2 regions of the Shewanella oncorhynchi genome follow, and region 2 is predicted to be linked to the other one. Evidence: riboswitches for the same ligand, from Rfam matches in the RefSeq annotation. Region 2 holds a riboswitch; the other holds the start of a gene.

Region 1 (16,588 bases), 550 kb from region 2:
CGGGCCAACGGCCCTGGACCTTGCCCTAAACCAATCGCCGCGCTTAAGCCTTGACTCACATAGGCTTTTGCAACAACCACCGCATCTTGCAATACAAAACCCTGCGCTAACACGGCGGCAATGGCCGATGACAAAGTACAGCCGCTGCCATGGTTATGACGTGTATTAACCCGCGGGCTTGCCAACCAGAAACGCCCATTTTGATGCAGCTCAGAGCTAGCGCGTACTTGATGGCAAACCAGATAATCCTCGGCAAGCTCAAAATCCCAGCCGTTGCTATCGAGAGTGCTAACATGAACATTAGCCTGAGTTTGAGCATGAGTGTTATCGTGAGTTTTAGCATGAGTATCAGCAAGAATGTCAGTGCTGCCAAAGCTCACATCGCCCCCTTTGGCGAGCACACTGCAATCTAAACTCTGGGATAAAGCCTGTGCTGCAGCAACGAACTGCGATTTGGTCGAAACATCACTGTTAGTTAACCGCCCAAGTTCAAGCACATTGGGCGTGATAAGTTCGATTAAACCTTTGAAAGGCCTAAAATCTAAGGCTGATTTAGCCGTACTTTTTATATCCTGACTGTTATCTACTGCTAATGCATCACCACAACTGGCGACCATCACAGGATCGACAATTACAGGCACTGATGGATAGTGGATTTTAAAACTCGCGATCCAATCTGCCAGCAATGCGACTTGAGATTGATCTGCCAGTAAGCCGATTTTGATCGCTTTGGGTGGCAAGTCTGAAAGTAAAGTGGTCAACTGAGCCATTAACATCGCCGCTGATACGGGCTCGACTAAAGTGACCGCCACTGAGCTTTGCGCCGTCACTGTGGTGATCACGCTGCAACCGTGGCAGCCCAAATCCTGAATCGTTGCCAAGTCCGCCTGAATACCGGCACCGCCGCCGCTGTCTGAACCGGCTATAGTCCAGACAAACGCGGGGCGCTCGGTATTCATGGGCAATTTCCCCCCATGAATACCCAGCATCATTAGGCTTCCTCAGCTTCGGCGACGAGCTTGTCTTTAACGTGATAAATCTCGGCGCCCGAGGCAGCAAATTGTGCCGATTTTAGCGCCATTGCCGCTTCCAACTCCTGCGGCGTCTTGATTGTGACTTGCATAGCTTGGGCAGCCGCTTCAACTTGCTCCGCCTTCGCTTGTGCCGCCTCTAAGCCAGCGGCATAGGCGCGAACATCTTGGGTGATTTTCATCGAACAAAATTTAGGGCCGCACATAGAGCAAAAATGCGCGACTTTAGCGGATTCCTGCGGTAAAGATTCATCGTGATAAGCACGCGCGGTTTCAGGATCGAGCCCTAAGTTATATTGATCTTCCCAGCGGAATTCAAACCGCGCCTTTGCCAGCGCATTATCACGAATTTGCGCACTCGGATGACCTTTTGCCACATCGGCAGCATGGGCGGCAATCTTATAGGCAATCAAACCTTGCTTAACATCTTGTTTATTCGGTAGTCCTAAGTGTTCTTTTGGCGTGACGTAACACAACATAGCGCAGCCATACCAAGCAATCATGGCCGCGCCTATGCCGGAGGTGAAATGATCATACCCAGGTGCGATATCGGTGATTTGTGGGCCAAGCGTGTAAAACGGCGCCTCGTCGCAGTGAACTAACTGCTTGTCCATGTTCTCTTTAATGAGCTGCATCGGGATATGTCCCGGCCCTTCGATAATGGTTTGTACGTCGTATTCCCACGCGATTTTGACTAGCTCACCTAAGGTTTCAAGCTCTGCAAACTGGGCTGCATCATTAGCGTCGGCAATCGATCCGGGACGCATACCATCACCTAAAGACAGGGATACATCGTAAGCGACGCAAAGCTCACAGATCTCACGAAAATGGCTGTAGAGGAAGTTTTCCTTGTGATGACTCAGGCACCATTTGGCCATAATTGAACCGCCGCGAGAAACGATCCCAGTAACACGTTTAGCCGTCATCGGCACATAACGCAGCAGCACACCAGCATGAATAGTAAAGTAATCAACACCTTGCTCAGCTTGTTCAATCAAGGTATCGCGGAACACTTCCCACGTTAAATCCTCTGCCACGCCGTTCACTTTCTCCAGCGCTTGATAAATCGGCACTGTGCCGATGGGCACTGGTGAGTTGCGGATGATCCACTCGCGGGTTTCGTGAATATAACGACCCGTGGATAAATCCATTACCGTATCTGCGCCCCAACGGGTAGACCAGACGAGCTTTTCCACTTCTTCCTCGATGGAAGACGTCACCGCCGAGTTACCGATATTGGCGTTCACTTTCACCAGAAAATTACGCCCGATAATCATAGGTTCGGCTTCGGGATGGTTAATATTCAGCGGAATAATCGCGCGGCCACGGGCAACTTCGGCGCGGACAAATTCGGCGGTAATCGGTTCGCCGACTAAGGCACCAAAAGCTTCGCCCTTGGCTTTACGATTGAGGATTTCATCCTGTACTTGCGCAAGTGCCATGTTCTCGCGGATCGCCACATATTCCATTTCGGGAGTGATAATCCCTTGACGGGCATAGTGTAATTGACTGACTCGTTTGCCCTGCAGCGCTCTGCGCGGGCGGACAATGACACTCGAGCCTGCCTCAAAACGCAGATGGTCTAAACCATCATCGGCGATTCTTTGTTGGGTAAAGTCTGAGGTCGCGCAGGGTAATTGCTCTGTATCGTTGCGGGCTAGGATCCAGTTTTGTCTTAATTTACCAAGGCCTAGACGCACATTGATGTCGGCCTCAGGATCGGAATAAGGTCCGGCGCAATCGTACACTCGGATTGGCGGATTTTTTTCCATGATAGGCGCATCATCAGTACCGCCGACAAGCGTGTCAGTCTGCAGAATCTGCCGCATGCCAACGCGAATATCGGCACTGGAACCTTCGAGATAAATCTTTTGTGAATTAGGATGTTGCAGTGGCGCTAACGTATCGATAAAGGCTTGAGCCTGCGCGCGAGTTTCGCGGCGACTCGGCGCCTTAGTCACGATTGATTGACTAGACTCAGCCGATTTATTAGCCACTGTCGATTTATTAGGGATTGTCGATTCTGGCGCTGTGATTTCTATCGCATTGGCAGCTACAGCTGGGTTTGAACTGGACATAAGCAATCTCACGTTAAAAAATGGAGTTGCTTGTCTGGAGAATTGAGTTGTTGATAGCTGGGCATGGCAATCAATTTTTGTGACCAACACTGGCTTCAAAAATTGAGTTACCCTGCTCAATAACAATTAAATCTAAACATTAAGGCTTAAAACACTGCTGAGTTAACAGGTGTTCAAGCCGTCTATTTTGGCGATTTAATGTGTGTTATTACGCTTGTTTCCTTCGCAGGTTTTAACCTGATCAGGTTCAACGGATCCCGAATAAACGGTCTCAGCCAAGAGGCACTCCGACAAGATGAGTGCGCAGTATAGACAGAAGCGGCAGCAACAAACAAGGAAAAAAGCAATTAAAAACCTTAACCACCAATCCAAAATAAAGATTCATAATTAATTGTTTTTAATTGATTAAATAAAATTAAACTAAAAAATCTATAATTAGCATGAAAATAAATCATAAAAGAAAGTCACTGTTTATGGGGTTTGAGCATCATTTTGTTTAATCGAGATTGAATGGCATCATCAATAGCTTGATTGATTTTTTTGCCACTGCAGTTAATGGGAAAACCTAAATTTTCGGCGTTAGGATTAACTTGAGTGCCGACTTGTACCACGCGATAACAAGTATCCCCTTTACGCACAATACGATTTGGGTCTAAGGGTAAATCTAGACTCGTTGTGCCACCGAAATCATCAGCATTAGAGACAAATAGCACCTCCATCTCTGGGCTCATTTCACTCATATTCGATTTCTGGGTGAACTTATCGGCCTGTTCAATGACGAGAGCATCGAGCGCTTGCTCGCGCTGACGTTCAAAATATTGCTGGGTGAATAAACTCATGCTTGAGCTTGTCGCTATTGTGCTCTCACCTTCTGCTGCGGGTGAACTCTTAGCGCCAAGCTGCGGCTTTATTTCTGTGGTATTAAGCGTATTCGTTGGTTTTTTTGCAGTCACTTCAGCGGGCTTTACTTCACTTTGGGCACTTGATTGAGTTTTCTTTGATTGAGATTGGCTCGATTGAGTGATGTTCGGTTTAACCGTATCTGGGTTCACTTTTTCCGACTCTACTTTTTCAGAGACGGCCTTTTCGGGTGCTATTGTTTCAGGCATGACCTTTTCAAGTATTGGCAGAGGCTTCACTTGAGTTTGAGGTGTGGGAACAATTGTAGGCGTAACAGAACTTGTCGCTTCAGTCTTATCCTCGGCCTTGATCTCAGTTTTGGACTCCGAGGTTTCGGCTTTCTCTACCGCGGGAGCATAAATAAAGTAAGCCTTGATCGCTGTCACTTTAGGGCCACGGCTTTCTATTTCCTTCAATCCAAAGGGATTTAACTGCGGGCGCCACAAAATGCAGATAAGTAAAAATAAACACGCATGCACTAAGAGCACAAAAAATAACAAACTGAATCCTTTGAAATACGGCTGACGAGCACGCAAAACGGATCCCGTACCCAATCCCTGAGCACTAGTTTGTATTGTCCTAGACAGTTCAGGTTTGGATTCAGATTCAGCAACCAATTTATCTTGATGTTGATGTTGATGTTGATGTTGATGTTGATGTTGATGTTCAGCATGGATTTCTTGCAGTACCAAATCTTGGGTTTTATCTTGAGCTATGCCTTTGATGTCATGCTTAGAGGCTGAATGACCTGTATCGCTATTGAACGCTAATGGCTCCGTATCAGTGGTAAAAACAGGCGTTTGAGCAGCATCCAGTTCACCGAGGTGATGATCAAAGGTGATAAAAGTCTCACCTTCTGGCGATGTGACCGAAATCAGCAAAGCACTATCGGCATCATCTCCAATCGCTATCGCTGTAGGAGATGCTGTCAATAAAGGCGCGGCCTTGGGTTGATGTTGAAAAGGCAAAATCCATCCTTAGGTTTTGTATAGTATCCATTGATTTCAATGACGCTTAACGTGGAACGATTGCACTCTAATTCAATATCAATCCAATATCAGGTTGGTGAATATTGAAAACGAATTATCCAATGATTGCATTTACTTGCGAGTGCTCAACGCAGATTAGAGGAGGCAAACAGGGTAAAGTTCAATGCAAATGCAACCTGCTACAAGCACAGTACTTTACGCCAGTGCTTGATAAGTCACTTGCCAGTTAAGACAAATAAGGCTGGGAATTGGGATCATAATCGCGCTAAATCTCACGTCTTGAAGCGAGTAGCATCATCAATGCGATGCACTGATGGGAGTGCAAGACGGCGTTAAAAATCTAAAAGATGAAAAATAGAAGCCAACCATAAATTTAAGCTTACAAGTGTACGCTTAAATATGGTGATTTATTTTTCTAACTGATAGACTCAGTCATTATCGTTTACGAGTGTGTATCTACCATGTCGAGTCAAAGTGTTACCGAACAGCCAAACACAGTTAAAAACCCGGTAAAATCTGGACCATATAGTATCAAAGAAGAGATCGCTAACAGTGTATCCCATGGCCTAGGTGTTATTGCGGGGATTGTGGCATTGGTGCTCATGCTGCTTAAAGGTCAAGATCACCTAACGCCAATTCAACTTACGGGCGTAACCATTTATGGTGCGAGCATCATAGTGCTTTTCCTATGCTCGACGTTATATCACAGCGTTAGCCATTCAGGCTGGAAACATAAACTGAAGATCGCCGATCACTGCGCTATTTACTGTTTAATTGCAGGAACTTACACACCTTTGATGCTGATAAGCTTACAAGGCACGCAGTCGATAGTGATTTTAACGGCTATTTGGTCGCTTGCAATTGGTGGGATCCTATTTAAGACACTGTTTATTCACAAATTCAAAAAGTTAAGCTTAGTCTTGTATCTCGCTATGGGCTGGCTATGTGTCACTGTGATGGGCGATTTAACGGCGGCCATGTCAGAGATAGGCTTTAATCTATTAATCTTAGGCGGGTTATTTTACACCTTAGGAGTGGTGTTCTACGTCGGTAAACGCATTCCTTTCAACCATGCCATTTGGCATTTATTTGTGCTCGGCGGTGCCATGAGTCACTTTCTGTGTATTTATCTGACTGTTATTTAAATGGCTATGACTTAACAGATGGTGATTTAACTGGCTCTGATTTAAATGACTATGACTTAACAGATGGTGATTCAGCTGACGGTGATTTATCTATGGGTCAAAGCTAAACGTCGTTAATTATCTATTTAAGCACTTCCTCGAACGCTCTCTCAAACATCGCAATCAAGTACGGCTATTCAATTCAGTAAACAGCGACGCTAATACCGTCGCTTGTTCTGCTCTGCCACAGTGCCGCCAAAGCGCAATAATACATTCTGCGGTACACAAGCCCCCTTCTTGCTGATTACGCCGCAATATAAAGGCGGATTCAGGCATAAGTGGCGGCAAACTGACTCGTGCAGCCGTTTTAAGATAGGGGCTCTGGCGCAGCATCTTACGCGCCTCCTGCCAAGTCGCATCTAAAATTACCACTTGGCTCGGCATTCGTTGTGCTGCTATGAGTGTGGATTGCGCAGGCACTAACAAGGCTTGTGCGTTCGAGAGCGATGGCTCAGCTAAATTCGTCTCTAAGGGGTTAATATCAGTGGGCATAGCAAACTCAGTATCACTTGCAGGAAACAACAGCTTGGCTTGCTGCGATGCCAACATAGCCACTAAATCGTTATCAGGTGCCGTTCTCGACCAGACGATGCTTTTCACCTCTTCAGGGAATGCGGCTAACGCGAGTTGGCCAGTATTCGTTTTGCGGGTTAACTCGCGCTCGTGGGTCAATAAAATAATCTGCATTGCCTTCCTTGCTGCGGCAAAAGAATGAGAAATAACATTAAACATCTAGCGATGTTAGGAACAGGCTCGAAGCACATCCACTTGAAAGCTCAGGTTAAAATAACGGCGTTCGTTCGCCAATAAGCCAAGCCAACTAAGTTTGACGTGAAATAAAATCATAGATTAAAGTTATGATTTAAAAATGATAAAACTTACAAACATTCCAACACTATCTGTTTTAGCAGAAAAGTTTCACGTTCTATTGATTGGCCTTTATGGGGATGATTACGCTGAATATCTTCATTATGGGCGATAGCTTGATGAATATTGAGCCATTGAGGTCGCATGCCATTTTTAATCTCATGGGCTTCTAATCGAGTCTCACCTAAACCACGCTCGCCCAGTGCGGTGTCAATACTGCACACATAACAGAATGACTCCATGTGCACTACATTCGCCCCTTCACGGTACCAAGGTCGAAACTCTTCATAGCGACCAAAGGGCGCTAACACTTGAATGTCTAAGGCACCGGTTTCTTCCTGAAGCTCGCGGATCAGTCCATCTTCGAGACTCTCGCCATCGTCAATGCCGCCGCCAGGTAAGCTGTAGTCGCGGTATTTTTGAGTATACAGCAGCAAAATGTCTTCACCCGATAACACAATCGCGCGGGCAGCTCTGCGATAAAAAACGCGTGCCGTCTGTAGGTTAACCGCTGGATCTTGGGTGGTTCTCAATAAACGCATAGTCTTAGCCATTTGCCGAAAAGGAGTCGCAGCATAAACGAAAATGTGCCAAATGCAGATCAAAAAATGTAGCAGAGGCAATAATCACACTCAGTCCAATCCGAGTGATTGATAGGTTTTAGCGATTAGACTCTTGATTATTAACGGCTTAGGCTAAAATCGATTTGCCCATGATATTAACAACGAGATCGCGATGCATCAGCTCTTTCGCCTGATTCTCATCTTTGGTGCTCATAGTCATTCTTAACGTAATGCCCAAGCGGCAAAAATGCTCAAGCGCATTCAAACTCACTATGCTCACTCAAGAGCTGGGCCAATTGCTGCTGATAGGCATCAATAATCGCTGGTGTTTGCTTATGCGCGGGCATGCGTTGGTAATGGCCAATCACCTGCGACAGATAACGCTGCGCTCGCGGCAAACTTGCTTCATCTAGCGTCTGCCACATTAACGACCCCGTAGCAGTGATAGGCAGACCATTTGGAGCTGCGATTGTACTGACATGGAGGATTTCGTAGAAACGTTGATTCTCTTCCAATAAGAGTTCCGACTTAAGCCCTAAGGCCGAAAGTGATTGCCTGACATAGTAATTATGATGCACGGGACACAAAATAAACTCGAGGTGCCGCTGTGGATGTTTGGCTAGAATTGCCCGCACTAATTCCACCAGCAATTCACCACCCACGCCAGCGATGATAATTAACTGTTTATCTTTGTCACTGGTTTGCTCGAGCGGTAAAATCGCGACATCAAGGCAATGCACTTGCCACTGACTATGACGACTTAAATTAGGGTCTATGTCTAGGTTTAAGTGAGGGTCTATGTCTGGGTTTAAGTTTGGATCTAAGTGTGGATTAAGGCCTGATATGTCAGCGGGAAAGAAACGCTGTAAACGCAGCTCAAGCGCCTGCATTAGCGAAGGCACACAATCGACAAAATGCACTTGGCGAGCAGCATTCCTTTTTAACAACAGCATACCGAGCAAACCATGATCGCAGCAGCAATCCCAAATATGATCGTAATGACCAGTGATCATGCTGTTTATCTGTTGTAAACGTTGGCTAATTTTCACGGTTTGACCTTACTGCTGCGGCTCCAAATGCTGTAAATCCCACGCTAAATTGCATTTTTAAGCAAAAAGAAAGCGCGCAGTTTACCCGAGTCAAAAGCAAACCACATCTTTTGTTCGTGCCCTCAAAGTGCTTCTCGTCACGTCTGTTACGACACGCCTTAATGTGGTGAATACGTATGCAGGCCGTTGCGGTTAAAAAGCCATCGCCACTAGTATGCTGTGAGTCACATTCATTATAAAAACAAGGATCAAGGAATGTTCATCAAGACCAACCCTATTCAGTTCACTCGCAGCGACTTAACTGCCCGTCACGTAACAGACTGCCACTTAACAAACAGCCACACTCGCCAGTGCTCATCGCGACAAAAGCTATCGCAAGCGCTATTAAGCCCTACAGCTATCGCCCTTGCGGTCACGAGTCTTTTTAGTGCCAACGTATTTGCCAAAACCGTTACCGTCAGCTCACCCAACCAACAAATTCAAATCAGCTTGAGTGATGATACTGGCCGCCCCGAATATAAAATCGATTTTCACGGCAAGACAGTCATAGAACCGAGCCGCTTAGGCTTAGTTTTTCAATCCCTTGGCGAACTCGGTCAAGGATTACAGATAAACAGCAGCGATAAACAAAGTGCCGATGAAAAGTGGCAACAACCTTGGGGCGAACAGGAATGGATCCGCGATCAACACAATCAACTGACTGCTGTATTAAGTAATGGCAAGGTGCAACTCGAAATCGAATTTAAAGCCTTTGACGATGGGATTGGCTTTCGCTATCACTTAGCCCAACAAGCAGCCCTGCCCGCCAATTCGCCGCTATCCATCACTGACGAGTTAACCGAGTTCAATGTCGGCAATAGCGCTAAAGCCACAGCATGGTGGATCCCTGCCCGCGGCTGGAATCGCTACGAATATTTATATCGCACCACAGCGCTTAAAGACGTCGATAGAGCCCATACCCCCTTCACCTTTAAACTCGCAGACGGTACGCACTTAAGTATCCACGAAGCCGCCTTGGTGGACTTTGCCGCCATGACCTTAGATCAACAGCGCGATGGCAAACTTAAGGCCGATCTCACGCCTTGGTCCGACGGTATTCGCGTCAAAACCCAAGTGGGTTTTTATACGCCGTGGCGCACCATTCAAATTGCCGACAAAGCAACTGGGTTGCTCAATTCGCACCTCATCCTAAACCTCAATGAACCCAATAAACTCGGCGATGTTACTTGGGTAAAACCAGGGAAATACGTCGGTATTTGGTGGGGAATGCACTTAAACGAAAATACCTGGGGCTCGGGCCCAACCCACGGCGCCACCACCAGTGAAACAAAGCGTTATATGGATTTTGCCGCTAAATATCAGTTTGATGGCGTACTGGTAGAAGGTTGGAATGAAGGTTGGGATGGCGACTGGTTCCACAACGGCGACCAATTTAGCTTTACTAAGGCCTATGCTGATTTCGATCTGCCCGCCATCACAGCATACGGAGCAAAACAAAATGTACGTTTAATCGGCCACCATGAAACCGCAGGTTCAGTCACGCATTATCGCGAGCAAATGGCAGATGCCTTCGCCCTGTATGAGCAGCATGGTGTTACTCAAGTCAAAACGGGCTATGTCGCCGATGGTGGCCAGATCAAGCGCATAGATGACAAAGGCATTACCCGTCACGAGTGGCACGACGGCCAATTTATGGTCGGTGAGTATTTGCACAATGTCACTGAAGCAGCGAAACACCACATCAGTATCAATACCCACGAGCCGATTAAAGACACAGGCCTGCGCCGAACCTATCCGAACTGGATCTCCCGCGAAGGTGCCCGCGGCCAAGAGTATAATGCTTGGGGTAGCCCACCAAACAGCCCTGAACATACGGCCATATTACCCTTTACCCGCATGCTTGCGGGTCCAATGGACTTTACCCCGGGAATTTTTGACTTAGCGCCCAAGGGGTTGGATGCTGAAAATCGTGTGCAAACCACATTGACCAAACAGCTCGCCTTGTACGTTGTGCTCTATAGCCCAATCCAAATGGCAGCAGACTTACCGCGCAATTATGAAAAGCACTTAGATGCCTTCCAATTTATCCGCGATGTGCCCACAGATTGGTATCAAAGTGTCGCGCTGGCCGGTGAAGTCGGTGACTATGTGGTCTTTGCTCGCCAAGCGAAGGATCAAAGTGATTGGTACTTAGGCGCACTCACGGATGAAACCGCACGCAAGGTCACGGTCAAACTGGATTTCCTCTCCCCGAATAAACGTTATCAAGCGCAGATTTACCGCGATGGCGCAAAAGCCGATTGGAAAACCAATCCCTATGATTATGTGATTGAGACTAAAGAAGTGAGCGCTAAAGATAGCCTAAACCTCGCACTCGCCAGCAGTGGCGGCACAGCAATCAGATTCAAAGTGCTTTAGGTTTAGTTTTTTAAAGTCAGTGCGTTAAGAACGTGTTTAAGCGAGTGTGAAAATACAGAGTAAAAAACAGAAAGTCACCAAGGATATACCTTGTCCTTGGTGACTTTTTATCGCCAACTAACACCTGTTGATCCCAATACAAACATAAAAGTTGATCAAGGTCGAGGCGTCTATTCAGTTCGTGCCCATTGGCCGACAAATCGGTATAAACCGAATGAACAGGCTGGAAATGCCCTCGCAAACTCACCAACATCGTAGACAGACCATGCCAACCCAAGGCGAAGGCGTAAAACCAACACAGGTGCAAAAATGCCTCCGTTAGATTAATCTGACCTTCCTTTACTTGCTTATGGTGCTCAGCTTGCGATATCGGGCAAATTTATTAGAAATGCGCAGCTTTAAACGTTTCGAAACTGAACTCGCACACTTAGGCTTTAGCCATTTCCAACCCTTAGCGCCACTTCGCCCTTGGGTGCAGCGCTACTTTCATTTGCGCGTTGCGATTAATTTACCGCAGAGCATTGAACAGACATTTTATCCAGACGGCGGCACTAGCCTGCATTTCTATTTCCCAACTCAAACACTCAGTGGCGATGAACCTCAAGTGTTGTTTCATTGTGGTCAGAGCCGACATTCCCACGCCTTTTTACCAGGAATCGAGCTGATGACAGTTCGCTTTCACCCCGGCGGCGCGTTTCATTTACTTGGCATTGAACTGCAAGATATTCTGTCTGCCGCATCAATGAAGGCTATTGATGCGACGCAATTGCAGCTAACAGGATTGGATCAACTGCTATCGCAACTGGCGGAAACCAATCAGCCAGCCCAACGCGTCGCCCTACTTGAGCACTGGTTATTGCAGCTCACCCAGCAGCAATGTGATGCGGCCTTATCTCGACATAAAAGCGCTATGATTAGCTTAGTGCAGGCGAGTTTACCAAAGCTTACTCAAACCCAAGCCAGTTTAGAGGATTTCTATAGGCAACTGCCCCTAAGTCGCCGCCAGTTTGAACGAAGATTTAAACAAGAAACCGGATTGTCACCCGCGCAGTTACTGCAATTAAACAGAGTCAAAATCGCCCGAAACTTACTCAGCCAATCACCTAACCTCAGCCTAGTGCAGGTCGCATTCGATTGCGGATTTTACGATCAAGCCCATCTACATCAACACTTTGTACGGGTGACACAGCAAACTCCAGGACAATACAAAAAGCGTAAAATGTCGCAAATCTCCAATCCTACATAGCGCTAACAGCTTAGATTGAAGCCTCAGCTTATAGGAGGCTTTTATGTCAGAACGTATACCACGCCAGCAAATTTACCAGCTACAACCCACACTCGCTAACGCGCTGCTCAGCTTAGACAAAGCGGCCGGTGATTCCCACTTTGCACCATTACTGGTGCATTTAGTCAAGCTCAGAGCATCGCAACTCAATGGCTGCGCGTTTTGTCAGCGAATGCACGCCGAGGAAGCCAGAAGCGACGGTGAAGAACAGCTGCGTTTAGATTTACTTGCCGCTTGGCAGGAGGTCGATGGAATCTTTAATGAACGGGAACGTGCAGCGCTGCTCTGGACAGAAATCTTAACCCAAGTTGCTACTGCCCCCGTGCATGACAGTCAATATGCGGCGCTTGCAGAGCATTATTCCGAGAAAGAAATTGTCGACCTCACCAGCTTAATCATTGCCATTAATGGCTGGAACCGCGTCGCGATTGCCTTCCACTTGCAACCCATCTAACGGCAAATAAACAGGGCGCCGAATCGGGTGCCCTGCTTGTTAATATCACTATGTAGTTCTTATCACTATACCATTTGTATAACTAACTTAATGTCAGTGCCACTATTTTAAGTGGATGATTGTCATCGAACGAAGGGAAATCCTCATGGGGATCGAGCCAAGTGTGCGTAGTGACTGTACGGCCTTGTTTTTCAACACAGCGCACTAAACTGTCAAACCATACTTGGCGCTCGACTTTCGCCACATTGTTACAGCAAACGATAGTGCCACCGACTTTCGTCGCCATTAATGCGGGCTTGAACAAACCTTGATAATCATTAACCAAATCGACAATACCAAAAGCACTCTTGGCATAACGCGGCGGATCGAGGAACACCAGATCAAACTGGGTTTGCGCCAATTTGGGATAACTCGGTAATTTTTGATTGCGACGCCCTCCCACACTCAAGCCTGCCAATTGGCGCAGGGCCGGAAACGCATCACTCTGCACAAACTCACATACATTCGACACCTGATTTAACGCCGCATTCGCTTTGCCCGTCGCTAAAGCAAAGGAAGAAAAATCAACATTCATCACCTGAGTCGCGCCGCCGATGGCTGCCGCAGTACCAATGCCGCAGGTGTAGGAAAACAAATTCAGCACAGTTTTATCTTGGCTGTGTGCCCGCACATATTCGCGGCCAATGCGCATATCAAGGAATAACAGCGGATCTTGTCCTTCGTGGCGCAGTTTAGTGCTGAACTTGATGCCATTTTCCTGCATTACTCGCTCAGAACTCGCAATCTCTGTCAGTGCGGGAGATAAGGCATTCAATACACGGGAATGGCCTAATGAACGATCGTTATACACTATCGGCAAATCGGCCTGTTGCAACAAAACAGTGCCGACATCAACCAACTCTTCGTCGGTTAAGGTCTGATGAAAACTCTGCACTAGCCAAGTATCGCCATAACGGTCGATATTCAAGCCACTGACGCCTTCGACTGTGCCATGGAACACCCGAAAACAATCGGTTTGATCCTGTTCTGCTTGTTGTAAAAAATCATGGCGTTTCGCCAGAGCCGTCGATAACAGCGTTTGAATAGACATAAAAAGCGGGACTCGCGCAGCGGAAACCTGCGTAAGGTTTCAAGAGGGAAAACGGCATAATACCAAACTAGGTCGCAGAATATCGGAAAAGTTCGCCCCGAAAACAGCATAAACACCGACTAACACCCAAATGGGGGGAACTCTATGTCCCCCAACCCGCCAAGCCTGTTATAACCAAGTGCACGGAATAATTTTCAAACAAAGATGTAGGTTAAATCACTTCAAGCAACGGCTCTAACCCTGGCGCCGTTTTAGTCGGCACAAACTCTATCACCTCAAACTCAGCGACATCGGCAATGCAGAAAGGATCTTGCTGCAAAATAGCCTCTAGCGCCGCGCGACTTTCAGCCTTGGCGAGGATGACGCCACCGGTACGTGGCACCTTACGACCCGAGGCGACAAAAGTCCCTGCGGCATAATACTCATCAAGATAAGCAATATGGGCGGCTAAATGTAACTCCACTTCTGCAATTGGCTTTTTATAGGTAAGCGAGACAACAAACATAGGGATCCTTTAATCAACTGAAAAAATTTAAAATAATCGAACGAAAAACGCTTAATCTGGCGATCATCATAAGCTAAGTAACTATTTGAGCCCACCATATCTAGGCTGGCTATATAGTGCAGAGTGCGCGACTTTCGAGTCAAGCTATCGGCATCCGTACTGGATATTTATTGCATGCTGACTCTGATTAAGCGCATTTAACTCGCCGTCAGTTATGCTGCGGTTGATTTTATCACTCAGTTAACATCCGCAATAACAATACCCTTTTTTCTAAAAAATAATGCAATGACTGATCATCAAGTATTCTAACAAGATTAGAGAGTTATTTGAGCATTCCAGCAAGCCTATAGCTATTGATAAACCGTCTAGATGCGTTACGCCTATGTTTCAATCCAGTTACTGAGCCATGATGAATACGTATGTAAGCAGTTGTGCAAAAATCTACGCCGAGGCTACTATAAATCCGCTCGTTTCACCCTCTGCTTGTGGGGTTTGAAATCTGTGAGGTCGTTTCTGATAGGGTTACATACAAGGATTGCTATCAGGCTTAAGTTCTTTCTGCTGACTGGCTTTAGGCCACTCACTTGGGCTAATCCCTTTGAATTAAGGTGTTAGGTCCAAATTTGAAATGAATTTATCGGCGAATATGCTTCTGAGGGAGGAGTATATTCGCCATTTTTTCACAGAGTACACTCATTCATGGCATGCGCGAAACTACCATGAATAAGCCATGAATCTGACTCTTAGCTTTTATTGTATGCTCTTGGCTGTGATGAAATAGCTCACCACATAAAAGCAAAGTACAGTGCCAATCCATTGCTAGGCAAAACAATTAAAACAATAAGCACTCAAGGCAGAACGACTGCCGGCAACAGAAAGGAAGTTCAATGTCTTCGAATCACCAGCAAGATCCCCATCAAGCCGCAGCGCCTCAGTTGCCGCATGCATTCAAGCAACAACCTGAGCTGAGTTTCTGGCAAATTTTTAATATGTGTTTCGGTTTTTTAGGCATTCAATTTGGGTTTGCCCTGCAAAATGCCAACGTCAGCCGCATTTTTCAAACCTTAGGGGCTTCTATCGATGAAATTCCCATACTGTGGATTGCCGCACCACTGACGGGTTTATTGGTTCAACCTATTATTGGTTATTTGAGTGATAACACTTGGGGACGCCTTGGTCGTCGTCGCCCCTATTTTTTGATTGGCGCGATTTTTACTACCCTTGCCATTTTCATCATGCCGCACTCGCCTACCCTGTGGATTGCCGCCGGCATGTTATGGATCATGGATGCCTCGATCAATATCGCCATGGAGCCGTTTCGCGCCTTCGTCGGTGACAATTTACCGAAAAGCCAACGTACTCAAGGCTATGCCATGCAAAGCTTTTTCATCGGCATTGGCGCTGTGGTCGCTTCGGCCTTACCCTATATTTTGACTCACTTTTTTGATGTTGCGAATACTGCACCTGCGGGTGAAATTGCCGATTCAGTACGTTATGCCTTCTATTTTGGCGGCACAGTATTATTGCTCGCCGTCAGTTGGACTGTCGTATCGTCAAGAGAATATTCCCCTGAAGAATTAGCCGCCTTTAACGCAAAACAAGTCGATGCTGAAGATGAAACCTTAGCCCGCACTCGTACCCGCAAGGACTATCAATTTGCCTCCATCGTATGGATGGGTCTCGGCGCCCTGCTCACCTTCGCTATTGGGGCGCAGGATTTAGACAAGCAACTGTATATTTTGAGCTTAGGGATTTTCGCCTTTGGCCCATTACAACTGTATTGCGCGCTGCGTTTGGGCCATTCACAACCCGCTGAACGCAATAAGCTCGGCATGGTATTTAGCGTGGTCGATGACTTGTTCCATATGCCCAAAGCCATGCATCAACTGGCGATCGTGCAGTTTTTCTCTTGGTTCGCACTGTTTGCCATGTGGATTTACACCACAGCCGCCGTGACGTCTTACCATTTTGGCAGCAGTGATGTGTTGTCCCAAGCTTATAACGACGGCGCAGATTGGGTCGGCGTACTGTTCGCCTCCTACAATGGTTTTGCCGCCATTGCCGCGATTTTTATTCCTATGCTGGCTAAGCGTATTGGCATCAAGCTGACCCACACAGTCAATATGTTCTGTGGTGGTATAGGTTTGATTAGTTTCTTTTTTATTAAAGACCCAA
Region 2 (16,588 bases):
AGCTCGCGTTAGAAACCGCCCTCAATTAGGTTTAAAGCCATCCTTTGAACCCTTAGCATTTCACTTATGGAATGACATAATGAATAATAAAATTACTTTAACAGCCATCAGTTTTCTCGCCAATTTTATTATGGCGGGCTTTGCGACCCAATTTGGGATGTTGATTGAACCCATAGCTGAGAAATTTGCCGCTAGTGTTAACGAAGTTGCATCAATCTTTTCATTGCTCAATGGTGGTGCACTCGCGGGGACGATTGCAGCATTTTTATTTATTGAAAAAATGGGTATCAAAAGAATGACCTTGATAAGTTACAGTCTGGTTGCTCTTTCTGCTCTGGCTTTACATCTAACCAATTCCCTACAAGTTGTGATGGTAGCAATGACCTTAATTGGTTTTTGTGGCGGTATCGGTCTATGTATTGCTGGTACGATTGTGGTGTCTGTGTGGCAAGAGAAATTACAAAGCACAATGTTAGTGGTGCAAGATGCGACGTTTAATATTGCAGGCGTTATTTTTCCATTGATAACGACTTATGCATTAACAAGTTCATTATCATGGAGTTATAGCTATTTAGCCGTAGGTTTAGTGGCGTTCGGTACAGTCATTATTACCTTGTTCACTCATTTCTCTATTTGCGAGCAATCTTCTACAACACAAGAGAAACAACAGTCTGAATGGAATCTCGGTATTATTAGTGGAGGTATTGGTTTATTTTTAGGAATGCTGGCTTTATATACTTTTTTAACTTGGGCACCTTTATTTGTAAAACAAAAATTTGATATTCCGTTTGAAGATGCCGGTAATATTATTACCCAGTATTGGTCCGCTGCGCTAATTGGGGCGTTAATTTCGACTGTAATTGTGACGCGTGTAAAAATTCACCATTTCTTAGTCGGTATTATTGCTTTAGCTATGGTGATCACCGCTGCCATTGTCAGTACCAATAATCTTAATTGGATAGCTTATTTAACCTATGGTTATGGTTTTGTGTGTGCTGCTCTTTATAATGCATTTATTGCTTATGGCGTGTCTTTTGTAAAAAAAGCCAGTAGCAAAAATGTGTCATATATTCTTATTAGCGGAAGTGCAGGGGCGATGTTTAGCCCAGCCATCAGTTCTTTCTTTGAACGTATTATCGGATTACAAACAGTGATGTATGTGATACCTCTGCTTTACGCAGCGATATTTATGCTATTGATCGTTTCAAGTCAGATGAAATCGGGTATGGAACAACACTCGCCATCCGTAAGTTAATTTACCTGTGCATCCATTCCACACTCGGTTGTTAAATTAAGTCGAGTGTGGGTTATGTTGAAAGCGGTTATATACCTGCTTCAACAAATTTCTTGAGTGCGTTGAGATCACAAATCCGAATGCCATCTTTTTTCCGCTCAATTAAGCCTCGTTCCTCAAGATTTTGTAGCGCCCGACGGTAGACTCGGTCAGTAGTGCCAAATCGTTCAGCCTCTAAATAGCGTTTACTAAAGCCATCTACAGGCAAGTCATTTAAGTATTCATGATAAATATCAAATGCCACGTTATAACTGATGGGATAGAGCAGTCGCCGAGTAAAAATATCCACTGTGTCTTGGTAGTCAATCGCAATTGCACTAGCGAAAAATAGCGCGAGTTGAGGGTGTTGACCGAGGCAATGTTGCAGTTTTTCAGCGCTAATCAACATGATTTCTAAGGGTTCACTGGCAATAATGTCTAGTTGACAGTGGTACTGGGTGAAGAACTCCATTTCGCCAAACAGTTGTGAATCACAATCAATAGTACCTAATTGAAAACACCGACCATTTCTCGCGGTATGGCCGAGTGATACGCGACCTTGCTTCACCAATACAAGTGATGCCATCGCTTCCCCCTGCGTCATGAGGTGAGCGCCTTTTTTGAGCATTTTTATTTCGCTGATGCAGCTAAGTACAACCGCTTCAATAAGTGGATAGTCTTGCTCCCATCGCTGGCTATAACGTCCTTTCGATAAAGGTTTTAGCTGCATCGACTATGATCCTCTTACTGTGTTCGAAATTGCGACCTTCTATAGCATTATCATGATAGGCGGTCAAATGGACGAAAGGATTTAGGCGGCTACTAAAGACATTTTCATCATACGAACTGAAGGGCAGTGGTTTTCGCGACATTTAATTGAATCGCAGAGATAAGAGTGCCCACTTTTTATTTCCGTCATGTATACTAGGTGCCGCCAAGGGGTGTTTGTTGTGCATTAATGTTACTCTGATTTTAACGTTAACGGCTGCAAACTGAGATGTCATCTGACGAACCCTTAGAACCTGATCCGGCTAATACCGGCGTAGGAATGGGCCAATCAACAGCACACTTCTGAATCGCTTATTCGTTGCCGGATCTCAAACATTATATTTGAGGTCCTATGTCAAACCGTAAAACGTCAAACCATCAATCTCCATTTTCAACCGTATCGCCAAGCTTATTTTTAGCCCGAGCGCCGCTGGCGTTAGCCATCGCCGCAGCGCTGAGCACCCCTGTTTTTGCACAAACCGACGCTATCGATAAACCCGATCCCAGCACTGAGATGGAAGTCATGGTGGTGACGGCGGATTTTCGCAGTTCAAGCTTAGAAAAAATGCCCTCCAGCATTACCGTTATCGACAGTCAAAAAATTCAAGATGAAAGTGCGCAACACTTTGAAGATCTGCTTAATTCTATCGCCAATTTTAACTGGTCAGGTGGAAGCTCGCGGCCGAAATATTTTCAAATTCGCGGTGTAGGAGAGCAGGAACAATACCAAGGCGCACCTAATTCTTCCGTGGGTTACATCATAGATGATATCGATTTATCCGGTATTGGTATGGTGTCGAGCATGTACGATTTACAGCAGGTCGAAGTGCTTCGTGGACCGCAGGGGACGCGTTACGGCGCGAATGCCTTAGCGGGATTGATTTATCTGAAGAGTAACGATCCCACCGATGTGTTTGAGCATGGCGGCGAAGTGTCGTTAGGCGAGGATGATTTGCGCACTTTTAGTGGTTTCAGTTCTGGCCCATTAACGGATTCTGGCAAGCTGCTTTATCGTGTGTCAATGCAGCAGCACCAGCAAAATGGTTACCACGATAACCTGTATTTAGGCCGTGATGATACTAATGGTCGCGATGAATTCAGCGGCCGCGCTAAGCTGCGCTGGTATGCGACTGATGATTTGCAGTTTGATTTAACTGTGCTGCATGCCGATTTTGATAATGGCTATGATGTATGGAGTTTAACCAATTCACCAACCCAGACAACATCGGATCAACCGGGTGTCGATAGCCAACGCACCACTGGCGCGGGTTTTAAAGCGACCTATTCCGGCGCCGAAACCTTTGAGCTAACCTCGTTAACGTCCTTTGCGAATACCGATCACCATTACAGTTACGATGGCGATTGGGCTAACTCAGAATATTGGGCCTCTAAGCAATGTAATGATGACAATGGCAATCTGGCGCCGTGTCAATACGATTATTTTTGGGATAAAACGGGTCAGCGTAAAACCGTGTCGCAGGAGTTTCGCCTAAGTTCTACCGAGCAGGGCCGTATTTTTGCAGAGAGTACTGATTGGTTGCTTGGTGTGTATGCCATGAATCTGAAAGAAGATAACCAATTGTATTCTGAGTACAATACTTCGCTAGATGAAGTCTTAGACTCAGAGTATGAGGCGACAAACTATGCACTGTTTGGCCAGCTTGATACGGATTTGGGCTCAAATTATGCTTTATCTGTGGGGCTACGTTTAGAGCGTCGCAACAGCCATTACTCTGATACGAATAACGATAATTTCGACCCGAGCGAAACTATGTGGGGCGGTCATATTGCTGTGAGTAAAGTGCTGAACGACTCACACAATGCTTATGTCCGAGTCGCACGCGGTTACAAGGCGGGCGGTTTCAACATGACTTTGCCAGTCGAATTGAACGATAAAAAAGAGTTTAGTACTGAGACGCTCTATAACTATGAAATCGGCCTTAAATCCCATTGGTTAGCGGGACTTATCGATACTAATTTGGCGCTGTTCTATATGGACAGACAAGATCAACAGGTGGCTGCATCACAGCAAGATCCCGATAAACCACAGCGTTTTATCTTGTTCACTGAAAATGCAGGCAGTTCGAATAACTATGGCGCTGAGTTAGATGCAACCTGGTATGCCACGGATAATCTGCAAGTTTACTCAAGCTTAGGTTGGTTAGAAACGGCCTACGGTGACTATCAGTATCAGGACAAATATGGCACTGAGGTGGATTTAACTGGCCGCGATCTAGCCCATTCTCCACACGTTACCTACAGCCTTGGCGGGACTTATCGTGCTAATTCGGGTTGGTTTGCTAACCTGAATCTTAGCGGTAAGAGTGAATTCTATTATTCAGACAGCAATGAATCCCGCTCTGAACCCTACACTATCGTCAATGCACGCGTAGGTTATGAGGCGAACGCATGGTCGGCATATTTGTGGGGACGCAATCTGTTTAATGAAGAATACGGTGTGCGTGGCTTCTATTTTGGCAATGAGCCAGATAACGGCTGGGCGGAAAAGCAATATATTCGTTACGGCGATCCGCGTCAGATTGGCGTAACCTTTAACGTTAAGTTTATGTAATAGCTCATTTTAAAGTGAGTATAATCATTTAAGTGTTAATTGAACTGTAGCCCAGTATTTGGGCTACAGCCTTACTTCAGAATATCAAGGAATTAAAATGAAACTGACCGCAGAAATTAGCATGTATCCCTTTAATGAAAATTACCTCGATCCTATCAAGTGGTTTATTGGCCGCGTGGATAGCTATCCCAATATCGAGCGCGTGACTAATGCGATGGCAACTCAAGTGTGCGGCGATTATTTAGATGTGATGACTATGCTGGCGACCGAGATGCAAGCGGCCCATGAGAAGTGGGGCAAGGCAGTATTTGTGTGTAAGTTTATCGGTGGTGAGCTGAATTTAGCCCACAGCGAATAATGATTGACCGCCATGTAAGCGACAAATAGGCAATGAGAACAACACTATGACAGATTTATGGTTAACCTTGGTCGAGAGCGTTAATACGGCCTTTGGTGAAGTCCATGTGATGACCGTATGGGAAGCCCTCGCGGTGTTGCTGGCGATGGCATATTTACTGCTGGCGATGAAGGCCAGTGTGTGGTGCTGGGCGGCGGCCTTTGCCAGTACCGCCATTTACACTGTGTTGTTTTGGAAGGTGTCGCTACTGATGGAGTCTGTGCTTAACGTCTATTACATGGCAATGGCGCTCTATGGATATTGGCTCTGGACCCAAGGTGGTGATAAGCATCAAGGAGTAAAAGTGACCACTTGGCCATTGAAAACCCATTTAAAGTTGATCACAGCGACGGGCGTGATTTCGCTTTTGGTTGGTCACGGTATGGCGACGTATACCCAAGCCGCATTCCCGTATCTAGATGCGGCGACAACCTGTTTCGCCGTGATGACGACTTATTTAGTGGCAAAAAAGGTCCTTGAGAATTGGCTTTATTGGGTGGTTATCGACATAGTGTCGATTTACCTTTATCTCAGCAAAGGCTTGATGCTGACATCCTTGTTATTCGTGCTTTATGTGGGTCTGGCGGTCGTGGGGTATTTCCTGTGGCGAACCGCGTTAGCCGACGCACGTGAAGCTAATACCTTGAAGTTACTCAGTTAATGCTCGATATAAACGCCTCGATGCAGCGCTCAGTGGGCGAGCCATTCAAAGCACTTTACCCCATACTCAAAAGTGCTGGGCTAGTTAACGTGTTAAGTATTCATGAGCTTGCGGGCGGCTTAAGTAATCACAACTATAAAATCACTACGCCCACAGGCAGTTATGTGCTGCGGGTGAATGCCGATGCGGCGGACAGTTTTTGCAACCGCCAGCAGGAGCGTTTTTACTGGCAGCAATTGGCTCAAGCTAAACTTGCTCCTGAACTGTTGTGGGTGAGCGAAGATGAGCGTTATTACCTCAGTGATTTTATTGAAAGTGATTATATTGAAAGTGACGATATTGAAAACGAGGTCTTAATCCACTGGCCAGCGTTAGAGCGCCAAACGAGTGCTGCTGATTTTGTGCTGGGGCAATCGACGTTTAATTATTTACAGTATCCGGCAGCAGAACAAGAAACGCATCCTAACCAAGCCCATTGTTTGCTATTGGCGTTATTGCTGCAATTACGCGATCTGCCTACAGGGCCTTATGCTATTAGTATCACTGAGCAGTGGCAGGAATATCACCAGCAAATACTTGCCTATCAGGCTTCTGCAACATTTAGTGAGCCAGTATTAAGGCGACCTGTGCCATTGAAGCAGGGTAGTGATATTGGTGATAGCAATACTCACGATTGGAATGAGCGGGTGGCTAAGCTGCTTGCAATTCAAATCGAAATTAAACATTGGTGTGATGAGTTAGCAGCCTGCATAATCAAGCCGCAGTTTTGCCATCGCGATCTTAATCCCCATAATTTGTTACTTAAAAATAACCGCTTGTGTTGTATTGATTTTGAGTATGCGACGGCGTCGCATCCACTGTGTGAGTTGGCTGTAGTGTTAGCGACCCATGCGTTAACGCCCTATCAGCAAAGTGTTTTGGTGAAACAGTATCTGAGTGGACATCCTTATGTTACTGCACAAGCCGTAACGGCAGTGCCTGCCGCTATTGACATGTATTGGGTATTTGCTTGCTACTGGGCATTATTGATGGCAGCGCAAACAGAACCCAGTCGTAGCGCCGACTACCTTGCTTGGTTTGATTGCTTCTGGCCGCTGATCACCCAAGAATCATAACTGTTTAGCTGCACTTAGCTTTCCTCTGCGCGATTAGAAACTTAAATAAGGCAAATTATTAACATACTGAAAACCTTTATTAGACAAACTTGTTTGATATAAAAAGCAACTTTATATAGTCTCAAGCGTCTTATTAGCAACAATTCTAGGATGGATTATTCAGTATGAAAAAAGGCGTGATGCTACTTGTGTGTCTCTTAGGCTTAAGCGCCTGCTCCACTAAATTCAGTTACCATTTCCTCGACTGGGCCATCGGCTGGGAGCAAGAGGATTATGTTACCTTAGATAAATCTCAGCAAAAGGCATTCGATTCCCTCATTGAAAAATTTGTCATTTGGCACCAATCCAAAGAGTTAGCTCATTATGTGGTGCAATTGACCGAAGTCGAAAGCCTCATAAAAACCAATACGTTAACGCCAGTGCTATGGGCAGATCATGTGAATATTGCTAAGCGGCATTGGTTTCGATTGTTTGAGTTCGCCTTGCCCGAGCTTCTACCTATCATAATGTCTTTGTCCGATGAACAGGTGAAGCAGATCCTCACAAAATTACGGGAGGAAGAGCAGGAGCTCGTTAAAGAATTTGCGGGTAAAACCCCTGAACAGTTACAAAAAGATGCCGATGAAAACCTTCAAACCCAATTTGATGATTGGCTTGGAAGTGTAACTGCGGAGCAAAAAGTGCTTATTCACCAATATAATCAACAGCGTTTATCCACCTTAGATATGTGGCTTGAGTACAGACACGAATGGTTACGCCAGTTTGAAGTTGCATTGGGTCAGCGCGCCGATAAAACATTATTAACCGAGCGTTTGACCTTGCTGATGACGCAGCCCGATGAGCTTAAGTCAGAACAACATAAAGTGTTTTTACGTAAAAATACTGAGGCATTCGGGACTTTGCTGCTGGCGCTGAATGCGAGCTTATCGGAGCAGCAGTCTAAGCATTTTTATAAAAAGTTAGGTGGGCTCATTCAAGATCTCAAAGAACTGAATCAGGAAGCGATTGAAAAAGAAGCCTAGGCAATGAAAGATTTATTACCTTGCTAGGGTCTATTCCTGCAAGCCAATAAATCAGCCAACTAACTACTAATAGAGACCTTATGCCACTCGTATCCCTTTATCAGAAACTGCTCAATATGAGCCGCTATTTCGAAGGCTTAGCGCCATTAGCCCTTAGGATTTACCTTGCACCTGTGTTAATGCAAGCAGGTTATAACAAGCTCGCTCACTTTGAAGATACGGTTGCTTGGTTTGCCAATCCCGATTGGGGCTTAGGTCTGCCAATGCCGGCGTTAATGGCTGGACTGGCGGCGGGAACTGAGTTCTTTGGCGCTATCTTGTTACTGCTTGGGCTCGCGACGCGACTGATTTCAATCCCTTTAATGGTGACTATGTTGGTCGCCGCATTGACTGTGCATTGGCCAAATGGTTGGTTAGCGATTGCCGATGGTAGTTCTTGGCTTGCGAATGACAGAGTGCTTGAGGCAGGGGATAAACTGATAAAAGCCAAAGAGTTATTGCAGGAGCACGGTAACTATGACTGGCTGACCAGTTCAGGTAATTTTGCTGTGCTTAATAATGGTATTGAGTTTGCGATCACCTATTTTATTATGTTGCTGGCGCTTTTTACCTTAGGCGGTGGTCGTTACACTAGCCTAGATTATTTCATCGCTAAGCGCTGTGGGATTAAGTAAGTCTTTCTCAAGCGGGCCCAATTGTTAACTGCATCGGATTTTCAAGCGCATTTAATTTTGAAGCCCACTCGATTGTTAAGTGCACTCAACAAGTTAAATCCCACTCAAGCGGCGGGATTTTTTTATGCCTCTTTGTCAGCAATTTGCTATGCTTGAGCGCAATTTATATCGAACTAGGATAAGAACTTGGACGCTATTGAACTTTTACTCACTCGCCAATCAACCCCACGATTAACTGCTCCTGCTCCAGATGCGAGTCAATTAAAAATCATCTTAGATGCTGCCATTCGTGTGCCAGATCATGGCGCCTTAGCGCCATGGGAATTTATTATTGCCGCAGGACAAGGGTTAGAGACCTTGGCAGATATCTTTGTTGAGGCGGCTAAAGCGAACGGCGCCGATGAGGATTTTGTCAATAAAGCTAAGGGTATGCCAATGCGTGCGCCTATGGTGATTACTGTCGTGGCGAAAACGCAGCAACATTCCAAAGTCCCCGTACTTGAACAGCTTATTGCAGCGGGTTGCGCGACCATGGCGATGCAGCAGACTGCCTTCGCCTTAGGTTTAGGTGCAGTGTGGCGTACAGGGGATTTTGCCTTTGATGCGAATGTGAATGTTGCTTTAGGTCTTGAGCCACACGATCAAATCGTCGGCTTTTTGTATGTGGGTACGCCAGCCGTTACTGCTCCTAAGAAACCGCAAAAGGACGGCAGTCAGTACGTCCGTTATTTATAAATCCGCCCTCTTTTTTAGTGGAGAAATTCTATGCAAGTTGCGCGAACTCCTAGACTCATCCTGCGGCAGTTAACCCCAGCCGACGCTTCTTTTATGTTAGTCTTGCTCAACAGCCAAGGCTTTATAGAGAATATCGGGAATAGAGGAGTACGCACACTTGTGCAGGCTAAGGATTATATCGTCAATGGACCGATGAAAAGTTATGCCGAGTGCGGTTTTGGTTTTTATGCTGTAGTGCTCGCCGAGAATGGATTCACTATTGGCATCTGCGGTTTAATCAAACGGCCGACACTGGACAATGTCGATATAGGCTATGCTTTTTTGCCGCAATATTGGGGCAAGGGCTATGCATTCGAAGCCGCGAAAGCCGCTTTTGACTTAGGTAAAAGTTTTGGTATTGAGCGTATTGTCGCGATTGTTAGCAGCCATAATAGTGCTTCAAAAGCTTTGCTGAACAAACTTGGATTACACTTTGAGCGTTGTTTGCAGCTTAGTGATCATGATGAGCCTGTTGAACTGTTTGGTTAACGTTAACATGTTGTTTATATAGGTTTTTATTTTATTGTAATTCCGTCTTCTTTATTCTAGAATTTCGCAAAATTTATCGTTGAGATATGGCAATCATATCTCTTATCGACGCCCCTCGAAAATCAGGCTCACTTAATCCCTCCTTGAGCCCTTGAGTACAGCAAAAGCGTAGCCCTTTTTTGGATGTAGCATAATGGTTTCGCAATTAAGTGAAGCAATGCTGGACGTGATCGCTGATGCCTTGGTAGACAAAGGCTATATTTTTTTATCTGACTTAGTTCCTTCCTGTATTAGCCAAGTACTATTGGAAAAAATTCAATCAACTGAAATATATGAATTAAAAGCTGCCTCTATCGGTCGAGGTTCTGAACAGCACTTAAATCCAGACATTCGTCGTGACAGAATACAGTGGCTAGAAGAGCAAAATGAGCCTGATGCCCAGTATCTTGAGTTGATGACACAACTCAAAAATGGCTTGAATCGTCGCTTGTTTATGGGCTTATTCGATTATGAAAGCCACTATGCGGTATATCAGCCTGGGGCCTTTTATAAAAAACATGTTGATGCACTTAAGGGCAGCCAAAATCGTATTTTAACCACAGTGTTTTTCTTAAATCCTGACTGGAAAGCGGCAGATTGTGGTGAGTTGATTATCTATGATGAAGCCGATATTGAGATTGAGCGCATCGCGCCTAAAATGGGCCATTTTGTGATTTTCCTCAGTGAGCGTTTTCCCCATGAAGTGACTAAAACCTTGGCCCAGCGTAATAGTATTGCGGGCTGGTTTAGGGTCAGTAACAGCGTGCATGGCTTTTAACTTTAGCTTTTAACTTCACCAGATAACAAACGCCTAAATGCTGCCCACTGGTTTAGGTGTTTTTGCTCTCGATTGTCGCTTTTGGTCATCACCAATCACTTATCGCGACTGCGCAATGTCATTGGCTATTTCTCGGATATTGATTGGCCATCACGGCGTGTTCTTCCGCAGCAGTATTTATTCCAACCTGTTTTAACTACCTTCTACTCATTTTTTCAAATTTTTTTACACTCTTAAGCTTTAGGTAATCTAAGCCGCCGACAATGGGGTAAATTTGTCCAATCATACTGAAAATAGGGTATTTTTTTATTCTCGTTTAATGTTAGGCTAGATAAAAACGTGCGCTACAACACACTTTTCTATCATCTAACGGAGGCGATACTGTGGGCTGTGAAGATAACTTAGGTTGTTTAAGTGGTGAGCATATTGTACTTGAGCCCTTATCTTTGTCCCATGTGGCGGCATTGAGTCTCGCCGTCACAGATGGTCAACTTTGGCGTTTATGGTTTACCAGTGTCCCTGAGCCAACAGAGATGAAGCTCTATGTGGCTAAAGCACTCGAAGAAAAAGCGCGGGGCCTGAGTTTTCCCTTTGCGGTGCGGGATAGAGTGTCAGGGGAAATCGTCGGATGCACGCGAATTTGCAACTGGGAGTCTGATAATCGCCGTCTTGAGATTGGATACACTTGGTATGCTAAACGTGCCCAGCGCACTGGGATTAATACTGAAGCTAAACTGCTGTTATTGACCTTTGCTTTTGAAACTTTAGACGCCATTGCCGTTGAGTTCCGTACTCATTGGCATAACCAAGCTTCGAGACAAGCCATTGCGAGACTGGGCGCTAAGCAAGATGGTGTATTGCGAAATCATAAGATTCTTAAGGACGGCACTATCCGCGATACTGTGGTGTATTCCATTATTGATACCGAGTGGCCAACGGTGAAAAACAGTCTGCAATTTCGATTGCGACAACGACCGCTAACACTCTAATGATAAATAGGAAAAGCCCATGGCAAGCATCATAACTCGAGTAGATGTGACTCATGTCCATGAGGTTGCAGTGTTATTCAATGAGTACCGACAGTTTTATGGGCGTAGGGATGATCTCGCGGCTGCGGAGCAGTTTATTCATTCAAGAGTGTCAGATGGCTCATCGGTGATATTTATAGCCAAAGATAATCAAGGGCTTGGATTAGGTTTTGTTCAAATGTATCCCAGTTTTTCATCGTTACGTTTGGCCCCTATGTTGATCCTCAATGATGTGTATGTGACTCAACATGCCCGATGTGTCGGTATTGGGCGGGCATTAGTGCTACAAGCCGCCAGTTATGCCAAAGCGCATAATATGAGTTATTTGATGTTAGAAACACAGCAAAAAAACCAGCGCGCGCAGGGCTTGTATGAAGGTTTAGGCTTTGTGCGTAACCAAGATTTTTATATCTACGAACTTGAGCTCCACCGAGGACTTGAGTAGGTTTATTTATGACGATTAAAAGGAAAAGTAACATGTTAACTCAGGTAAAAACGTTAGTATTAGGTGGTTTAGTCTTAAGTGCCAGTACTGCAGTTTGGGCTGATGAAGCAGAAAAAGCGTTTAGTAAAGAAGCCATTGAATGTGCCGCTTACTATCAAATTAGCTCAGAAGCCATTGGGGCGATGAATGCACCGCAAATGCAGGCCGTGGGTGAGCGTTTAAAAAGTTCTAAAATTGAGTCTGAGAATTTAGCTAAGAAATACAGCTCTGAAGCAGAGGTCACTCAAGCGGTTGCCGATGCTAAAGCCCGTCAAATCGAAAGCTTAGGGGGGTCAAGCAACTTAGGTGCGTTAATGGGTAAATATAAAGAAGAATGTAAAAACCTGTTAGCCGATCCACAAAAGCGCTTAAATTATTGGACTATGGCAACTATGTAATCGTAGGTTTTAGTCAGGGTAATCGTTTACGGATTGTGAAGAGAAGGAGCCTGATGGCTCCTTTTTTGCGTTAAAGTACAAGCACTAAGGAGCTGATGGGGTCATTCATATTGAGTCGGTTTCCCCATAGATTTTAGCCCCGTTTGGTTTAGGGGCTGAGAACCAAGTTGCTTATTTTAGCTCGGCTGAAACTCAACCGCAGTTTTTAGGGTCTTAGTTACATGGTCAAGTATTTAAGCCTTGGGTTTAAATTCTCCTCAGTTTTAAATTCTTAGTTCAGTTTACGATATTCAAAGATAATCAAATATAAGTACTAAATGGGAGCACTATGGTATTAACAATAATGGCAGCGACTGTTTTGAGTGCTGGAGTCTGTGGCTACCATTTAATCTATGGTAAGCGGGTTTTATTAGCGCCACTCTTAAAGGCGAATGTGTCACAGCAAAGCAAGCAAATGCTACTGTGCTTATTTCACTGCCAATCGGTATTTTTTGTGGTTTCTACAGCTGCACTTTTAGCCTGTGCATTAAAGGTGATCCCTGGGATGTATGCCTTTAGCCTGTTGTTATTCCTCGGGATGAACTATGGGATCTTTGCGATTTGGCAGTTTTATATTGCCACTCTGAGTCCACCAAATAGTGGCCAGATGATCATAGTGCAAGCGCTGATTTTCTTGCTCATTGGTATTTTGGCTATGCTAGGGCCACTCTTGTCTGCCGCGTAAATTGCTCATGATAGTTTGTAAATCATCGCGATTGAAGCGTAAGAGTTTGAAAAACAAACAGCGAATTATGGGGTTAATTGAATACCGTATTGGGCGGCGAGTTCAGCGAGCTTACCATTATTGATGAGCAGTTCAATCCAGTGTGAGAGCCTTTTGCTATCGAGCTGTGAACTGGGGTTGAGTAAAATGCCATTAGCGTATTTTTGGTCCCATTCATCTGATATTAAAAGTAATTTTCTCTCTTCTGGATGAACCTTTAAATAATACTGTAAGTAAGAGTTAGTCACGGGCGCTATGTCGGCGCGTTCACGCAGAATACTTTCGATAGAGGCGTTATTGTGACTGACGAACAAGGGGCGAAATTGTTTTGCCAGCGTGTTCGCATCGGTTTCAAAGTGGGCAAACTGGTAGTGATATCCTTTGATGAACGCAATTGACTTGTTGGTTAAGTTTTTGAAATAGCTTTGGTTATGAGCTTTAGTTTTAAGTGCAATAAAGACTTCACCATCTATCATATGTAGCGGAATAAACTGAGTCGCTATTTTTTGCCATCCCCAAGCGGGATTCTCAAAGAGCATCATGTCGAAGCGACCTAAGGAATAGGCTTTATATCTGTGCTCAATACTGGTGACGGCAAATTTAAAGACCACTTCTTGTTGTACTTGATTTAATGCATTAATGATATCGAGTGTGAGACCTGTGTAACGGCCGTCTTGTTGTTGATGGACATAGGGAGCAAATTGATAACCACCGACATGAATTGTCGGAATTGACTCGGGAATCGCTGGCGACTGAACTTTATCTTGGGCGATAGCCGTGGTAAATGCGCTAATGCTTAAGGTTAAACAAAAGAGTAGACGACACAACTGGCTCAATATCATAGTCACCCCTTGTTATTTTTAGCATGAATGATTTTTTACAAGTATACACAATTTAATTTGTTCAATGCTGTCGATAAAGTGCGAATTTTAAATCTGTCATAGTAAGCTAGCGCAAACAGGATGAGGGAGATTTCACATTGAGCAAGATAAAATCTCAAGTGTGTGGTTGGGTTGAACAGGGACATATCACGCAAGAGCAGGCGAATAAGCTTTATCGACAGGTGACTGTCTTGCCGGATGGGTCGAGTTGGTGTCGCTTAATTGCTCATTTATTACTCTGGTTTGGTGCGTTAAGTTTTGCCTGTGGGGTGATTTTTTTCTTTGCCTATAATTGGCAATCTTTGGGGCGATTTGCCAAATTTGGACTGATTGAAGTGGCGATAATACTCGCTATCAGCGCATTTGCTTGGCTCTATTATCGTGCCAATATTTATTCCCCTGTTAGTTCTTATCGTAAAGACAGCACTTTTGGTGCGACGACCGCCAATGGCGTGCTACTGGCCGCAAGTGTGTTAGTTGGTGGCTTATTAGCGTTAGTTGGGCAAACCTATCAAACGGGCGCCGATCCTTGGCAGTTATTTGCGCTATGGGCATTCGTTATCTTACCCTTTGCTTGGGTGGCGGGATTTGATGGTTTGTGGCTGTTGCTGGTGGGATTGCTAAACCTCAGCATAGGGATATTTCTGGATTCCTTTTCCCATTTCTGGGGATTATTTTGGGGCGCTCAAGGACAATTGCTGATCTTTATCTGTTTGAATTTAATTATCTATTATGCTTTCGTACTTTTAGACAACAAAGTCGCGGGGCGCTGGCATGCGCCAATCCTTGAATATATTTGTTCATTGTTTGCTATGGGCTGTTTTACTTGGTTAATCACTTGGCTTATTTTTGACGATTTCCTTGAACGTGACAGCTTCAGTACTGGGATCTTCTGTGGTTATTTTGCCCATCTGATATTCGGATTCGTTATTTTTCGTTATAGATTACCACGCATATATCCCTTGGCCTTGGGCGGTTTTAGCCTGATTGCCGTAGGCGCCGCGTTACTGATAAAGCTGATGTTTGAGGATAATGACCCCATAGGTGGATTTTTGTTTATTGGGCTTTATATCATTTTGGCAAGCACAGGTTTGAGTATTTGGTTGAGGGAGCTAAACCGGAAACTTAAACCTCAGTTTGTAGGAATCGCCAGCCAAGGAAGCGTGAGCGTGGGAGATGTTCATGAGCAACAATAATGGTTTACAGGATAGCGAAATGATCACTCGATCCAGCACTGATAGTGTTACATCAATCGACGCTTCGAGTGAATTAAGTCTAATCAAACTCTGGCAAGCTTTGTATGCCGAAGGCAATGTTAGTGCTGCTCAAATGCCAGAAGACCATGATATCCCTTGGTATATTGCCACTATGCAGGCGTTTGCTGCTTGGATAGCGGCGTTGTTTTTATTGAGCTTCATGATGGCAGTGTTTGGTGCCATTTTTGAGCATGTTGAAGAAGATGTCATTTTATTTATCGGCTTAACCTATTTAGCCTTGGGGATTGGGCTGTATTTTTTACCGCGGCAACAGATTTTTATTGAACAATTTGCTTTTGCCGCCTGTTTGAGTGGTTTGATCAGTGTGGCATGGGGATTATTTGATTTAATTAACAATGATTTTAGCCTCACATGGTATCTCTGTATGGCGGGTATTACATTGGTACTGTGGGGCTTGATTGCCCACGGGCTAGCCCAGTTTGTATTCGCTTTTTGCTTAAGTTGGTGCGTGATTGGCCTGATGGCAAAATTTGAACTGCTCAATTTTAGCCCAAGCCTTTTTGCCGTAGTCATTAGTCTAGTGTTATTAAATATCAATCAGTTCGGGCGTCATTATCGCAGGGCTCGGATGCTCATCTATGGTTTCGCACTCGCGTTGCTTTCGTTGCAGTTGATGCACGCTTTTAGTATGGACAGTATTTTTGAAGCCTTATTTAGCCCTTGGCAGCAAAGCCTGTGGCTGACACTGACTCATCTGTTGATTATTTTCGCTATTTGCGGATTTTTATTGGTGACAATCTTGCGCGAGCGCCATCAATCACTAAGCTCACCAGCGGCGCTAGGGTGTGTTATCGGTTTAGTCATCGTTAGCGGTTTATCCTTACCTATGCAGGGTTTATCAACAGCTATTCTATTGATCTTGCTTGGCCATTATTGCAACGAGTCTTGGTTGAAAGGTATGGGAATGGTGTCGGCGCTGTTATTTGTCAGCGGGTATTATTATTCCCTAGAGACGACTCTGTTACTTAAATCTGGTTATTTGATGGGCTTAGGCGCCTTGCTGTTGGTGGCAAGGTTAGTGATGTGGCGGTTATTTCCTGCCAATGAAAATGCCAAGGAGACTGTGTGATGGGCAATGTGATGGGAAAACTGTCGGCTTCACATAAATGGGCGCTTGGACTCGTATTATTCACAACAGTGACGATTCTCGCTGGCGTGAATTGGCGCATTTTCAAATTCGAACAACTGCTTAATC

What was found. Region 2 has a riboswitch for thiamine pyrophosphate ahead of RA178_RS13395 (TonB-dependent receptor). Riboswitches for the same ligand answer to the same signal wherever they lie in the genome.
Region 1: another riboswitch for thiamine pyrophosphate. It lies ahead of thiC (phosphomethylpyrimidine synthase ThiC); the one in region 2 lies ahead of RA178_RS13395 (TonB-dependent receptor).

Annotation. Positions count from the first base shown of each region.
Region 1 covers NZ_CP132914.1:2,406,335-2,422,922, reverse strand. The annotation lists gene thiE (thiamine phosphate synthase) at 1-989, opposite strand, end outside; gene thiC (phosphomethylpyrimidine synthase ThiC) at 992-3,109, opposite strand; TPP riboswitch at 3,311-3,409, opposite strand; gene RA178_RS10960 (hypothetical protein) at 3,574-4,977, opposite strand; gene trhA (PAQR family membrane homeostasis protein TrhA) at 5,460-6,143, shown strand; gene RA178_RS10950 (tRNA-uridine aminocarboxypropyltransferase) at 6,306-6,914, opposite strand; gene RA178_RS10945 (NUDIX hydrolase) at 7,061-7,591, opposite strand; gene RA178_RS10940 (tRNA (adenine(22)-N(1))-methyltransferase) at 7,864-8,661, opposite strand; gene RA178_RS10935 (glycoside hydrolase family 97 protein) at 8,917-11,079, shown strand; gene RA178_RS10930 (helix-turn-helix domain-containing protein) at 11,429-12,325, shown strand; gene RA178_RS10925 (carboxymuconolactone decarboxylase family protein) at 12,369-12,818, shown strand; gene RA178_RS10920 (class I SAM-dependent rRNA methyltransferase) at 12,901-13,908, opposite strand; gene RA178_RS10915 (YciI family protein) at 14,120-14,413, opposite strand; gene RA178_RS10910 (MFS transporter) at 15,301-16,588, shown strand, end outside.
Region 2 covers NZ_CP132914.1:2,955,434-2,972,021, reverse strand. The annotation lists gene deoD (purine-nucleoside phosphorylase) at 1-29, shown strand, start outside; gene tsgA (MFS transporter TsgA) at 80-1,255, shown strand; gene RA178_RS13400 (Crp/Fnr family transcriptional regulator) at 1,323-2,003, opposite strand; TPP riboswitch at 2,201-2,339, shown strand; gene RA178_RS13395 (TonB-dependent receptor) at 2,394-4,613, shown strand; gene RA178_RS13390 (hypothetical protein) at 4,711-4,971, shown strand; gene pnuC (nicotinamide riboside transporter PnuC) at 5,018-5,671, shown strand; gene RA178_RS13380 (phosphotransferase) at 5,671-6,786, shown strand; gene RA178_RS13375 (DUF6279 family lipoprotein) at 6,951-7,808, shown strand; gene RA178_RS13370 (HvfX family Cu-binding RiPP maturation protein) at 7,889-8,482, shown strand; gene RA178_RS13365 (NAD(P)H nitroreductase) at 8,669-9,217, shown strand; gene RA178_RS13360 (GNAT family N-acetyltransferase) at 9,248-9,745, shown strand; gene RA178_RS13355 (2OG-Fe(II) oxygenase) at 9,939-10,562, shown strand; gene RA178_RS13350 (GNAT family N-acetyltransferase) at 10,946-11,551, shown strand; gene RA178_RS13345 (GNAT family N-acetyltransferase) at 11,571-12,035, shown strand; gene RA178_RS13340 (hypothetical protein) at 12,068-12,472, shown strand; gene RA178_RS13335 (hypothetical protein) at 12,801-13,196, shown strand; gene RA178_RS13330 (substrate-binding periplasmic protein) at 13,262-14,077, opposite strand; gene RA178_RS13325 (DUF2157 domain-containing protein) at 14,215-15,312, shown strand; gene RA178_RS13320 (DUF4401 domain-containing protein) at 15,299-16,462, shown strand; gene RA178_RS13315 (GDYXXLXY domain-containing protein) at 16,462-16,588, shown strand, end outside.